DNA from 3 places in the Erwinia sp. TECH1 genome. Region 2 is predicted to be linked to each of the others. Evidence: predicted binding sites of a transcription regulator. Region 2 holds the regulator's gene; each other region holds the start of a gene.
The links. Region 2 encodes CRP, which controls carbon source genes, mostly activating them, when cyclic AMP is high. Its sites were predicted from a motif close to ATGTGANNNNNNTCACAT; they were not measured.
Positions count from the first base shown of each region.

Region 1 (4,190 bases), 200 kb from region 2:
CATCTGCCGCTGGTCAGGGACGCTTCCGCGCCGGGCACGCCGCTGCCGACCTCTTTGCATCATTCCTGAGCGGCCAGTACGGGCGATCGCTTTTGCGCGGTGGCCCTTTTAGCGCAGCCGTGCCTTTATAACGCGCTGGCCGCCTGCCTTTTTGCTGACGGTATTCCTTTATCCAGCGCCATTTGTCTCTATAATGCGGCCAACGATCCTGAACCAATGAGATTTTTATGACCAATAATGACGTTTTGCGCAGCGTGCGCTACATGCTGAGCCTGAGCGATGCTCAGATGGTTGGCATCCTGGCGCTGGCGGAAAGTGAAGTCAGCGAAGCGGAAATGCAAAGCTTCCTGAAAAAAGAAGGCGAAGCGGGCTTTCGCGCCTGTCCTGACGTGGTAATGGGCTATTTCCTGAACGGGCTGATTTTTCAGCGCCGTGGCAAAAGCGAAGATGCGCCTGAGCCTTCTGTCGAACGCAAGATGACGAATAATATTATTATTAAAAAACTGCGCATCGCTTTCGATTTAAAAACTACGGATATTATTGACGTGCTTAAGCTGGCGGACTTCGCCGTGGGCCAGTCTGAAATTGGCGCTATTTTCCGAAAGCCAGGGCATAAAAATTACCGTGAATGCGGCGATCAGATTTTAAGGAATTTCCTGAAGGGAATGACAATGAAATTACGCCCTGCCCCTGTTAAAAAAGCTTAAATATTAGTGCAGCCTTCGGGCTGCCTGCTATTTAAACGCTATCAAAAAAATGCATTATTTATATTTCCTTCCTGCCTTTACAGGGTAAGTCACCCCTCATAATATCCGCCTGATATTTACACATTGTAAATACAGCGAACCATGAAAGTGGATATATTATGAGAGCGCAACTATCAGCAGCGCAGGTAAAAACAACGACACTACCAAAACTATTTTCGGCACGCTTTTTTCTAAAATTTATAGGCTGCTTTGCCCGTCAGCGCTGAGTTATAACAGCGGGCAGGTAACGACAGCGGTAGCCATATTGGCAAAACCAGTAAAACGAATGTGAATCTGCTGGTCAGTAAATCACGGCCTTTGCCTGGTTCACTAACGAGCCAGGCAAAGGCGTTAAGCAGGGCGTGTCGCGCCCCGCTTTTTATCGTCGTGCTATTTTTTGATCACCCAGTGTCGGTGTACCCATAGCGAGGCGAAAATTACCGCTGCGCCAACGATAAAGCTCGGCCAGTGCGGCTGCTGCTGCCAGATTGCAAGGTTAACCAGCAATCCGGCGGGCACGTGCATATTATTCATAATGCCCAGCGTGCCGGCATCAACCTGCGTCGCGCCGTAGTTCCACATAAAATAACCCAGCCCGGAAGCCGCCACGCCCAGCCAGATCAGGATGCTCCACTGTAGCGTGGTGGTCGGCAGCTTCTGCGGATTGCCCCACAGGCACCAGGCGATAATCGCGACGAGCGCCGCGCCCATATAAAACCAGGAAAAGGCGGCGTGCTGCGGCATCGGACGCGTTTCCTGCAGGCGCTTGTAGCCCACCATGCCAACGGCAAAGCAAAGGTTGGCAAGCTGCACCAGCAGCAGGCCAAACCAGAAGTGGTCGCTGACCTTGTCGTAGCGAATAATCGCCGCGCCCGCCACCGCCAGCAGCGCGCTCAGTGCATAGCCGGGGCGCACGCCTCTTCCGCTCATCAGGTCATAAATCAGGGTGATATAGAGCGGCGTCATCACCGTAAACAGCAGCAGCTCGGAAACGCTGAGGTAGAGGTAAGCCTCAAAGCTGAACAGATACATAATACCCAGCTGCAGCGCGCCTACGCCCATATAGAGCAGCAGCGTTGATGGCCGATAGCCGCGCCAGCGCAGAAACGGCAGGAAAACCACGGCGGCCAGCAGCAGACGGATCAGCACGGAAAAGACGCTGTCGACCTGGCCTGCCAGATATTCGCCGATCAGGCTGAACGAAAAGGCCCACAGGATAGTGGTGATTATCAGTAAGATCACGATAAAAACTCGCTGGTGAAAAGTGGGCACAGTGTAGCGAAATCAACGTGGACGCGGGGAAATATCTGGTTGACATCTGATTGCAAAATGTACTCACCTGTTTTTATCCTGCCGTTTGAGTGAGCCTGCTCACACTCCTTGCCGGCATGGCTACAAGCATTCAGAGAAGCGTGCCGCATAATTCGTTTGATTGTCATAAAAATGTAACCTTTGGGTTCTTCTTCACAGCGAGGCCGCGCGTTTTCTTTTAGGCTCCTTCCGCTACGGATCGCGTTTATCTGTTGCTGCACGACGAAAAAAACGAATATAAATTGCCATTGGAGGCTGTTATGTTATCTGTTTTTAAACCTGCGTCGCATCGAACGCGCGTTGACACCAGCGAAATCGATCCGCTTTATCGTAAATTACGCTGGCAGATATTTTTTGGTATTTTCTTCGGCTATGCGGCCTATTATCTGGTGCGGAAAAATTTTGCGCTGGCGATGCCTTCGCTGATCGAGCAGGGTTTTTCTCGGGGGGATTTAGGCTTTGCCCTTTCAGGTATTTCCATCGCCTACGGATTTTCTAAATTTATTATGGGATCCGTTTCCGATCGCTCGAATCCACGCTACTTTTTGCCCGCCGGTTTAATTCTGGCGGCGGCGGTCATGTTGTTTATGGGATTCGTTCCCTGGGCCACCTCCAGCATTACCGTGATGTTCGTGCTGCTGTTTTTATGCGGCTGGTTCCAGGGCATGGGCTGGCCGCCCTGTGGACGCACTATGGTGCACTGGTGGTCGCACAAGGAGCGCGGCGGCATCGTTTCCGTCTGGAACTGCGCGCACAACGTCGGCGGCGGCCTGCCTCCGCTGCTGTTTCTGCTGGGCATGTACTGGTTTAACGACTGGAAAGCGTCGCTTTATATGCCCGCTTTCGCCGCCATTCTGGTGGCCGTTATCGCCTTTGCGTTGATGCGCGACACGCCGCAATCCTGCGGTCTGCCGCCGATTGAAGAGTATAAAAACGACTATCCGCCCGACTATGATAAAAGCCAGGAAGAGGAGCTGACCGCCAGGCAAATTTTTATGCAGTACGTACTGCCCAACCGGCTGCTCTGGTATATCGCGCTGGCCAACGTGTTTGTCTATCTGCTGCGCTACGGCATTCTCGACTGGTCACCGACCTATTTAAAAGAGGTGAAGCACTTTACGCTGGATAAATCCTCCTGGGCCTACTTTCTTTATGAGTACGCCGGCATTCCCGGCACGCTGCTGTGCGGCTGGATGTCCGATAAGGTGTTCAGAGGCAATCGTGGCGCGACCGGCGTCTTTTTTATGGTGCTGGTGACGATCGCCACCGTGGTTTACTGGCTGAATCCTCCCGGCAATCCGGGCGTGGATATTACCTGCATGATTGTAATCGGCTTTCTGATTTATGGGCCAGTAATGCTGATTGGGCTGCACGCCCTGGAGCTGGCGCCGAAGAAAGCTGCGGGAACGGCGGCGGGCTTCACCGGGCTGTTCGGCTATCTTGGCGGCTCGGTGGCCGCCAGCGCTATTGTCGGCTACACCGTAGATTACTTCGGCTGGGACGGCGGCTTTATCGTGATGATCGGCGGCGGCGTGCTGGCCGTTATCCTGCTGGTTATCACCATGCTGAACGAACACAGGCACAAAAAAGAGGCAACGCAATGAAAAAGCTGATAGCTATGCTGCTGCTGGGCGCTTCGTTCGGCGCAGTAGCCGCGGAAACACACAAGATTGTAATTGCCCATCGTGGCGCGAGCGGCTACCTGCCGGAACACACGCTGCCCGCCAAAGCGATGGCTTACGCGCAGGGATCCGACTTCCTTGAGCAGGATCTGGTGATGACCCGCGACGATCGGCTGGTGGTGCTGCACGATCACTACCTGGATCGCGTAACGGACGTGGCGGAACGCTATCCCGACCGCGCCAGAAAGGATGGACGTTACTATGCCATCGACTTTACGCTGGCCGAAATCAAGGGGCTGAAGTTTACGGAAGGCTTTACGCTAAAAGACGGTAAGAAAGTGCAGACTTATCCGCAGCGTTTCCCGATGGGCAAATCGGACTTCCACGTGCATACCTTTGCCGAAGAGATTGAATTTATTCAGGGCCTGAACCACTCGACGGGCAAAAATATCGGCATCTACACCGAAATTAAAGCGCCGTGGTTTCACCGCCAGGAAGGCAAAGATATCTC
Region 1 covers NZ_JBSRZK010000001.1:4,570,387-4,574,576, forward strand. Annotated here, with positions in the region: gene metR (HTH-type transcriptional regulator MetR) at 1-69, shown strand, start outside; gene ACVWZ0_RS21440 (YehS family protein) at 228-707, shown strand; gene ACVWZ0_RS21445 (carboxylate/amino acid/amine transporter) at 1,137-1,988, opposite strand; gene glpT (glycerol-3-phosphate transporter) at 2,318-3,661, shown strand; gene glpQ (glycerophosphodiester phosphodiesterase) at 3,676-4,190, shown strand, end outside.
Region 1: a site for CRP is predicted at 2,106-2,123, ahead of glpT (glycerol-3-phosphate transporter). Genes of this name have one in related genera too.

Region 2 (4,190 bases):
CGCCGAAAAACTTCTGCTCAGCATCATCAGGCTGATTTCCGTAAATGGCGCGACAGCCAGCGGCCATGATGAGGTCGGCTGCTCCAGGCCAACGAAGAAATAGTGTGCATCACGCCAAGATGTTCCAGAATGCGCTTTATGTGCCTCTCCATCACCGTGGTCGCGCCCTGCTGAAAGGGCGTATCCGTCTCCAGCACGTTGTTTGTGGAACTCGGCCCGTCATACTCCAGCCGCTGCTGGCAGCGCTGTAGCGCAATTTCGCACGCCTGTAGATAGCGCTCGGCCAGCTGCGGCGTCAGCATGGTATGTTCACGCGCTAAAATGGTCATGGCGTTGATATGCTCAACGATAAACTGACTGTGCGTAACCCAAAGCTTCATATCGGCCAGGTAGCGGGCGTCGAAACCCGGCTCCTGCATCGCCTGGTTCAGCGAGTTAAACAGCGCGTTGTGCGCCTGGTTAACGCGCATACGCTGCCAGGCAAGCTTCTGCGGACTCTCTTCGTCCCCCAGCAGTTTCTGGAGCGCTTCCTGATAGGTTTCCAGCGCGTCGTGCGCATTCTGCCGCAGCAGGCCGCTTTGCCACTGCGGCCACAGCCAGATCATCCCGGCAAAGGCGATCAGGCAGCCCATCAGCGTATCCAGCAGGCGCGGCAGCAGAAAGTCGGCGCCGTTCAGCGACAGCAGCTGAAGCGAATATACCGCCGTCACGGTAAAGCCGATCGTCGCCAGGCCGTAATATTTGCGGATCACCAGATAGCCCGCCAGCGTCAGCGTCAGCATCACCAGCAGCACAGCCGATTCCGGCACCTGAAAGCGTAGCGTCAGCGCGGCCACCACCAGCCCGCCCAGCGTGCCCAGCGCACGGTGCTGAATACGTACCCTGGTCGCGCTGTAGCCGTTCTGGCTGACAAACATCACCGTCATCAGCAGCCAGTAAGGCTTGGGCAGATTAAACGAGAGCGCCAGGGTGCTGGCGAAAGCGAGCATAACCGCAAACCTGGCGGCGGTGCGCAGCGCGGCGGATTTCAGCGACAGATAGCTTCTGATGGCAGATAGCAGCGGCAGTCGTTTCTGACGATCCGCCATCAGATCGCGCTGGTAAAGCGGACGCTGGGTACGCAGCACGCGGGCGATACGGCTGAAATGCCAGGCGCAAAAGTTGCCGACCGGGTTGGCGGGATGCTGGCGGGCAATTTTTTCCAGCGCCTGCAGCTGTTTATCCATGCTGAAACGTGTCGGCAGACGGTGATAGAGAATATCGTCCGCCAGCTCGCGCAGCCTGGCCGCAATGGTCTGCGCGTTCCAGCGGATCACCGCCTCGGCATGGCTCTGCTCCACCAGTTTCTGCACCTCTTCCGGCTGATGCAGGCTGACAGCGATATGCTCCTGCAAATCCAGCGCAACCTGAAAAGCGCGGGTCAACCGCTTATGGTGATTATCGTTGCTGGCGGCCAGCATGTGCATTTGCTGATAGCAGGTATTGATAAGGTCGACCGCTTTTTGCTGGCGAGCCAGCAGCGGCGGCAGCGTTTTTTCCGGGTCGGCAAGCTGCGTCAGCAGGCTGTATTTGGCCTCGCAGTAGCCGGCCAGCTCGCGATAAAGCAGGCTGAGCGTTTCCCGCATCGGCTGCTCTTTCCACAGCCAGAACCAGAACCAGTTAAAGAGGCCGTACCAGACCGTGCCCAGGATATAAAGCGACGGCGGCTGCCAGATGGGCATCCGACCGGCCAGGCTCAGGGTAAAGATGCCGGCAATCAGCGCGCCGGGCAGCAGTCTGCCATGCAGCGGGCTGATTTCGCCGGTCACGCCCAGCAGCATGGCCATGGAAAACAGGATAATGGGCAGGGGAACGGCATAGTCGCCAAGATACTGCACCAGAAAGCTGCTGAAGGCGAAAAGGCCGCCGCCGATCAGCAGACGTTTAAAGAAGCGTTTATGGGGCGTATCCAGACCGGCGATATTGCAGCAGGCCGGCACCAGCGAGAACAGCAGGCCGTTTTGCAAATTGCCCAGCAGCCAGCCGACGGCGACGGGCAGGCAAAGCACCAGCGTCTGCCGCAGGGCGTAGTTAACTTCGGGATGGTAGATGAGTCGGCGCCACATTGCTTTGTACCCGCTGAAAAGGCGCAACGAAGGCATTGCGCCATGCAATCAGAGCGGTTTAGCGTGTACCGTAGACCACGATGGTTTTACCGTGTGCGGAGATCAGATTCTGATCTTCCAGCATCTTCAGAATACGGCCGACGGTTTCGCGCGAGCAGCCGACGATCTGGCCAATCTCCTGGCGGGTAATTTTGATCTGCATCCCATCCGGGTGGGTCATAGCGTCCGGCTGTTTGGCCAGATTCAATAGCGTTTGCGCGATGCGACCTGTCACATCGAGGAAAGCTAAATTGCCCACTTTCTCGGAGGTAACCTGCAGGCGGCGCGCCATCTGTGAAGAGAGACGCATCAGAATATCCGGGTTGACCTGGATCAGCTGGCGAAACTTCTTATAGGAGATTTCCGCCACTTCACAGGCCGTTTTTGCCCGCACCCATGCGCTGCGCTCCTGGCCTTCTTCAAACAGGCCAAGCTCGCCGATAAAATCGCCCTGGTTAAGGTAAGACAGGATCATCTCTTTACCTTCTTCATCCTTGATGAGCACCGCTACCGCGCCTTTGACGATGTAGTAAAGGGTTTCTGCTTTCTCACCCTGGTGGATCAGCGTGCTTTTGGATGGATACTTATGAATATGGCAATGTGACAGGAACCATTCAAGTGTCGGGTCTGTTTGCGGTTTGCCGAGAACCATTCGCTGTTATCCTCTGTTGTTATCGTGCCTAAATACAGGGGCAGAGTTCCCTGACAGGCGTTGAAATAGTCAAGCGCTTCCCATGCAGGAAAGTTATTCGGCTCTCTGTTGAGTGCCGGGCTCGTTATGTCGTCCCGTTTCGTCTGGTCTGTAGAGTACTGACGAAATACAGCCTTGTTTGTAGCACAGCTTTGCATGGGTGTCTTCTGTTGTCTCGCTTCAGCATAGCGGGAAATCTGCCGCGCTGCTGTTTTAGTTGCCTTAAGCCGACCGCGGCTTAACTAAATGAATTAGAGGAGTTTGTTATGCAAGCGAGCGTCAAATGGGTGGAAGGGCTGACCTTTTTGGGAGGATCCTCATCGGGCCATCAGATCGTGATGGACGGCAACGCGGGCGATAAAGCGCCCAGCCCGATGGAAATGCTGCTGATGGCGGCAGGCGGCTGTAGCGCGGCGGAAGTGGTTGCCATTCTGCAAAAAGGGCGTTTCACGGTAGACAACTGCGAGGTGAAGCTGACGTCAACCCGGCGCGAGAAGCCGCCGCGCCTGTTTACCCGCATCAACCTGCATTTTATTGTCAGCGGCAGCGGGCTGACGGATAAGGCGCTGGCGCGCGCGGTCAGCCTTGCGGTCGGGAAATATTGCCCGGTCGCGCTGATGCTGGGTAAGGGCGTGACCCTTACCCATAGCCATGAGATGGGCGTTACTTGATAGCTTTGCCTTCCATCAGGCGCTTGACCAGCGGCCCCATAATCAGCTCCATCGCCAGGCCCATTTTGCCGCCCGGCACCACCAGCGTGTTGATATGGGAGATAAAAGAGCCTTGCAGCATCGCCAGCAGATAGGGGAAGTCAATCTGTTCCAGCGCCTGGAAATGGATAACCACGAAGCTCTCGTCGAGCGAAGGAATGCCGCGCGCGGCAAAAGGGTTGGACGTATCCACGGTAGGGACACGCTGAAAGTTAATATGGGTGCGGGAAAATTGTGGCGTAATGAAGTTAATATAATCGTCCATTGAGCGCACCACGGAATCCATCACCGCCTCGCGTGAATGACCGCGTTCGCTGGTATCGCGGATCATTTTTTGGATCCACTCCAGGTTGACGATAGGCACCACGCCCACCAGCAGATCGACATGCTGCGAGACATTGTTCTGCGGCGTCACCACGCCGCCGTGCAGCCCTTCGTAAAACAGCACGTCGGTGGGTTCCGGCAGCGGCTGCCACGGCGTAAAAGTGCCGGGCACCTGGTTCCAGGGCACCGCTTCGTCATAGGTGTGCAGATATTTTCTGGACTGGCCGCTGCCGCTGCGGCCATATTCCGCGAAGGTTTGCTCCAGCAGCGAAAAATCGTTGGCCTCCGGGCCGAAATAGCTGATATGGCGGCCCATATCAC
Region 2 covers NZ_JBSRZK010000001.1:4,366,144-4,370,333, reverse strand. Annotated here, with positions in the region: gene ACVWZ0_RS20595 (YccS/YhfK family putative transporter) at 27-2,105, opposite strand; gene crp (cAMP-activated global transcriptional regulator CRP) at 2,164-2,796, opposite strand; gene ACVWZ0_RS20585 (OsmC family protein) at 3,102-3,506, shown strand; gene ACVWZ0_RS20580 (phosphoribulokinase) at 3,499-4,190, opposite strand, start outside.

Region 3 (4,190 bases), 460 kb from region 2:
CATGTCTTTTGTCCTGTTTCGTCGGCAGTAGGAAAAGATGTTGCGCCTTAAGGGGCAAATCATTCTGGCGGAGGCAGCCCTCCGCCCCAGAGGTTACTGTTTCGCGCGTTCTTCCAGCATAGCTACCGCAGGCAGTTTTTTACCTTCCACGAACTCAAGGAAAGCGCCGCCGCCGGTAGAGATATAAGAAATCTTATCTTCAATGCCGAAGAGGTCGATGGCAGCCAGCGTATCACCGCCGCCTGCGATAGAGAATGCGTCGCTGTCGGCAATGGCTTTCGCCACGATTTCGGTGCCTTTGCGGAAGTTCGGGAATTCAAACACGCCCACCGGGCCATTCCACAGAATAGTTTTGGCTTCTTTCAACAACTTAGCCATGGCTTCTGCGGTTTCGTCGCCAAAGTCCATGATCTCTTCATCATCTTTAACTTCGGAGACTTTCTTCACGGTTGAAGGCGCAGTTTCAGAGAATTCCGTGCCGACGCGGGAGTCGGTTGGCACAGGAATTTTATATTCGTCGCGCAGTTTTTTCGCAGCTTCCACGAAATCCGGCTCGTACAGGGATTTACCCACCTTGTTGTCGATAGCCACGAAGGTGTTGGCGATGCCGCCGCCTACGATCACCGTATCGGCGATTTTCACCAGCGAGTTCAGCACGTCGAATTTGGTGGAAACTTTAGAACCGCCAACCACCGCCACCATTGGACGAGCAGGCTCTTTCAGCGCTTTGCCCAGCGCTTCCAGCTCATCGGCCAGCAGCGGGCCAGCGCAGGCTACCGGCGCAAATTTCCCCACGCCATGCGTGGAAGCCTGGGCGCGGTGCGCGGTGCCGAAGGCGTCCATCACGTAGACGTCGCACAGCGCGGCATATTTTTTCGCCAGCGCCTCGTCGTCTTTCTTTTCGCCTTTGTTAAAACGAACGTTTTCCAGCACTACCAGCTCGCCCTCGGCGATATCAACGCCTTCCAGGTAGTCTTTTTCCAGACGAACCGGAGAAGAAAGTTTTTCTTTCAGATAGTTAACCACTGGCAGCAGGGAGAACTCTTCGTTGTACTCGCCTTCGGTCGGGCGGCCCAGGTGAGAAGTGACCATCACTTTCGCACCCTGTTTCAGCGCGGCTTCAATGGTTGGCAGTGAAGCACGGATACGTGCGTCAGAGGTGACTTTGCCCTCTTTAACCGGCACGTTTAAATCAGAACGAATCAGTACGCGTTTCCCGGCAAGATCCAAATCGGTCATTTTAATTACTGACATGGTGAGTCCTCTCGTTGATTCTCTAAATTTTAAAGGCGCAGTCCGCGCCCTGGCTGAAACCGCTGGCGGCCATGGCTAACGTCGTGTCGAGCATTCGGTTAGCAAAGCCCCATTCGTTGTCGCACCAGACCAGCGTTTTGATCAGGTGCTGTCCGCTGACCCGCGTTTGCGTGCCGTCCACAATGGCACTGTGCGGATCGTGGTTAAAATCAATGGAGACTAACGGTAGTTCCGTATAGTCAACTATACCACTAAATGCTTTTTCTGATGCGTTTCGCAGCAGCGCATTCACCTCGCAGGCCTTTACCGGCGTGCGGACGCTGACGCTTAAATCAATGGCGGTCACGTTGATTGTCGGTACACGCACGGCGATCGCTTCGAAACGGTCATTGAATTTCGGAAAAATACGCGCGATACCGGCGGCAAGGCGAGTATCGACCGGAATTATCGACTGGCTGGCTGCGCGAGTGCGGCGCAAATCAGTGTGGTAAGCGTCAATAACCTGCTGATCGTGCATGGCGGAATGGATGGTGGTGACCGTTCCCGACTCAATGCCGAAAGCATCATCCAGTAACTTAATCACAGGAATAATACAGTTAGTGGTGCAGGAGGCGTTAGAGACGATCAGATCGCTGGCCTTTAGCGCTTTTTCATTGACGCCGTAAACCACGGTAGCGTCAAGATCGTTGCCGCCCGGATGGGAAAACAGGACTTTTTTCGCCCCGGCGGCAAGGTGCGCTTCGCCGTCTTCGCGGCTGCCCCAGACGCCGGTGCAGTCCAGCACCACATCCACGTTCAGCTCCTTCCAGGGGAGATCGGCGATAGCGGCCCGATGCAGAATGCGCACAGGATCTTCGCCTATCCACAGCAGATCCCGCTCCTGACGAACGTCCCATGCAAAACGGCCATGACTGGTGTCATATTTCAGCAGATGCGCCATGCCGGCGGCTTCCGCCAGCTCATTAACCGCCACGACGGTAATCTCCGCGCGGCGTCCGGTTTCATAAAGCGCGCGCAGCACGTTGCGTCCAATGCGTCCAAAACCGTTGATGGCAATACGAACCGTCATATCACTCCTGCATCCAAATTCTGTGCAAAACCGGAGCGTTAGCCTGAGCCAGACGTTCCCGTTTGTACAGGGAATTTTTGCGTTACCGGGCCGTTTTTCCAACGGAAAGAGGTCAGTCCCAATGCTTGTTGAAACGGTTCAGCTACAATAAAGACAATGCGGAATAATTGGAATGCGCCAGATCAATCCACAGTTTAAAAATCTGACCTGCATCACATTTAGATAAGGTTCTGTATAAAAAACAGGCCAACAACGCTCAACAAAGTAGTAAAGTAACTTTTACTGATATTTACTTTCAAGTAACCAGTTAGCGACACGATCAACGGAATTTTCTTACTTTTGCAGGTAAATATCAGAATTTTCTCTCTGACAACCGTTTCCAGGAAGGAGACGCCCACAGCAGAGCGCCGGTAAAAGCGCGGCTGGCTGTAGCGAGATCGGGAAAGATCTGGCGTCCACTCTCTGGTCACTAACCGTGCCGGAATATGAATTACAACTTGCTTTGGTATCTCTGGATTATCTGGGCTTCAGCGCTGCTCGTCTATTCCCTTAGCTGGGCGACAACGCTGTTGCTGATCCGCCAGCATCGGGGACTGTTAATGGCCGCAGCCTCCGCCATTTTTACCTGGCTTGCCTTCAGGAAATTCACGTTAAATAAGGAAATAGCGATGTTCAAACGTAAAGAGAATCCCCGTCAACCCAGCGCTCCGCTGAATTACACTTCGCCCGTGCCGCCCTCTTCCGCTTCGCTAATGGACAGCGAATTTGAAGAAAGCGTCTCTGCCGCAACCGTCGCCAGCGCGCCTGCCACAGGCACCACCACCATCCCGGATACCTGCACCATCGTAGGTGAAATCAGCGCCGCAGGCGATATTCATATCACCGGCAGCGTTAACGGTAAGGTGAATTCAGAAAAAACCGTTTTTGTGCAGAAAGATGGGCGGGTCGAAGGGGAAATCTGGGCGCAGCGCACCGAAATCAGCGGCGAGCTGAAAGGATTATGCTGTAGTCGGGAGGTGGCCATTAACGCCAACGGATTTATGGATGGCACCATCGAGTGCGAATCGCTTTCGATCAACCAGCAGGGTAAATTTTATGGCCAGTCCAAGCCTTATAAGACGGAAAGAGAGCCGGAAAGCAACGTGGTGAAAAGCTTTGCGGAGCCGGTGATACCGCCCAGCCAGGATTTCCATTTGCGGGACACCGCGCAGTAGGTAAAAAGGTTCGCCTGTTTGCACAGGCGAACCGGATTGATTACGGCTTAAGCGATTGCCAGGAAGGTTCACCTGCTTGCACAGGCGAACCCGGTTTATTACAGCAGCTCTTTCGCTTTAGCGACTACGTTGTCTACGGTGAAGCCGAAGATTTCAAACAGCTTCTCGGCCGGTGCCGACTCGCCAAAGGTGGTCATGCCAACCACCGCGCCATGCAGGCCGGTGTATTTGAACCAGTAATCGGCGATACCGGCTTCAATCGCCACGCGCGCGCCAACCGCTTTCGGCAGTACGGCTTCACGATAGGCCGCATCCTGCTTGTCGAAAGCATCGGTAGACGGCATGGACACCACGCGCGCCTTACGCCCTTCCGCGCTCAGCTTCTCGTAAGCACCAACCGCCAGCTCCACTTCAGAACCGGTCGCAATCAGGATCACTTCCGGCGTGCCGTCGCAATCTTTCAGGATATAGGCGCCGCGAGCCACGTTAGCCAGCTGCTCGGCGCTGCGATCCTGCTGCGCCAGGTTCTGGCGGGAGAAGATCAGCGCGGTTGGGCCGTCGTGACGCTCAATCGCATATTTCCAGGCTACCGCAGACTCAACCTGGTCGCACGGACGCCATACGCTCATGTTCGGCGTGACGCGCAGGCTGGC
Region 3 covers NZ_JBSRZK010000001.1:3,910,695-3,914,884, forward strand. Annotated here, with positions in the region: gene fbaA (class II fructose-bisphosphate aldolase) at 1-3, opposite strand, end outside; gene pgk (phosphoglycerate kinase) at 94-1,254, opposite strand; gene epd (erythrose-4-phosphate dehydrogenase) at 1,277-2,323, opposite strand; gene ACVWZ0_RS18320 (bactofilin family protein) at 2,809-3,537, shown strand; gene tkt (transketolase) at 3,636-4,190, opposite strand, start outside.
Region 3: a site for CRP is predicted at 2,524-2,541, ahead of epd (erythrose-4-phosphate dehydrogenase). Genes of this name have one in related genera too.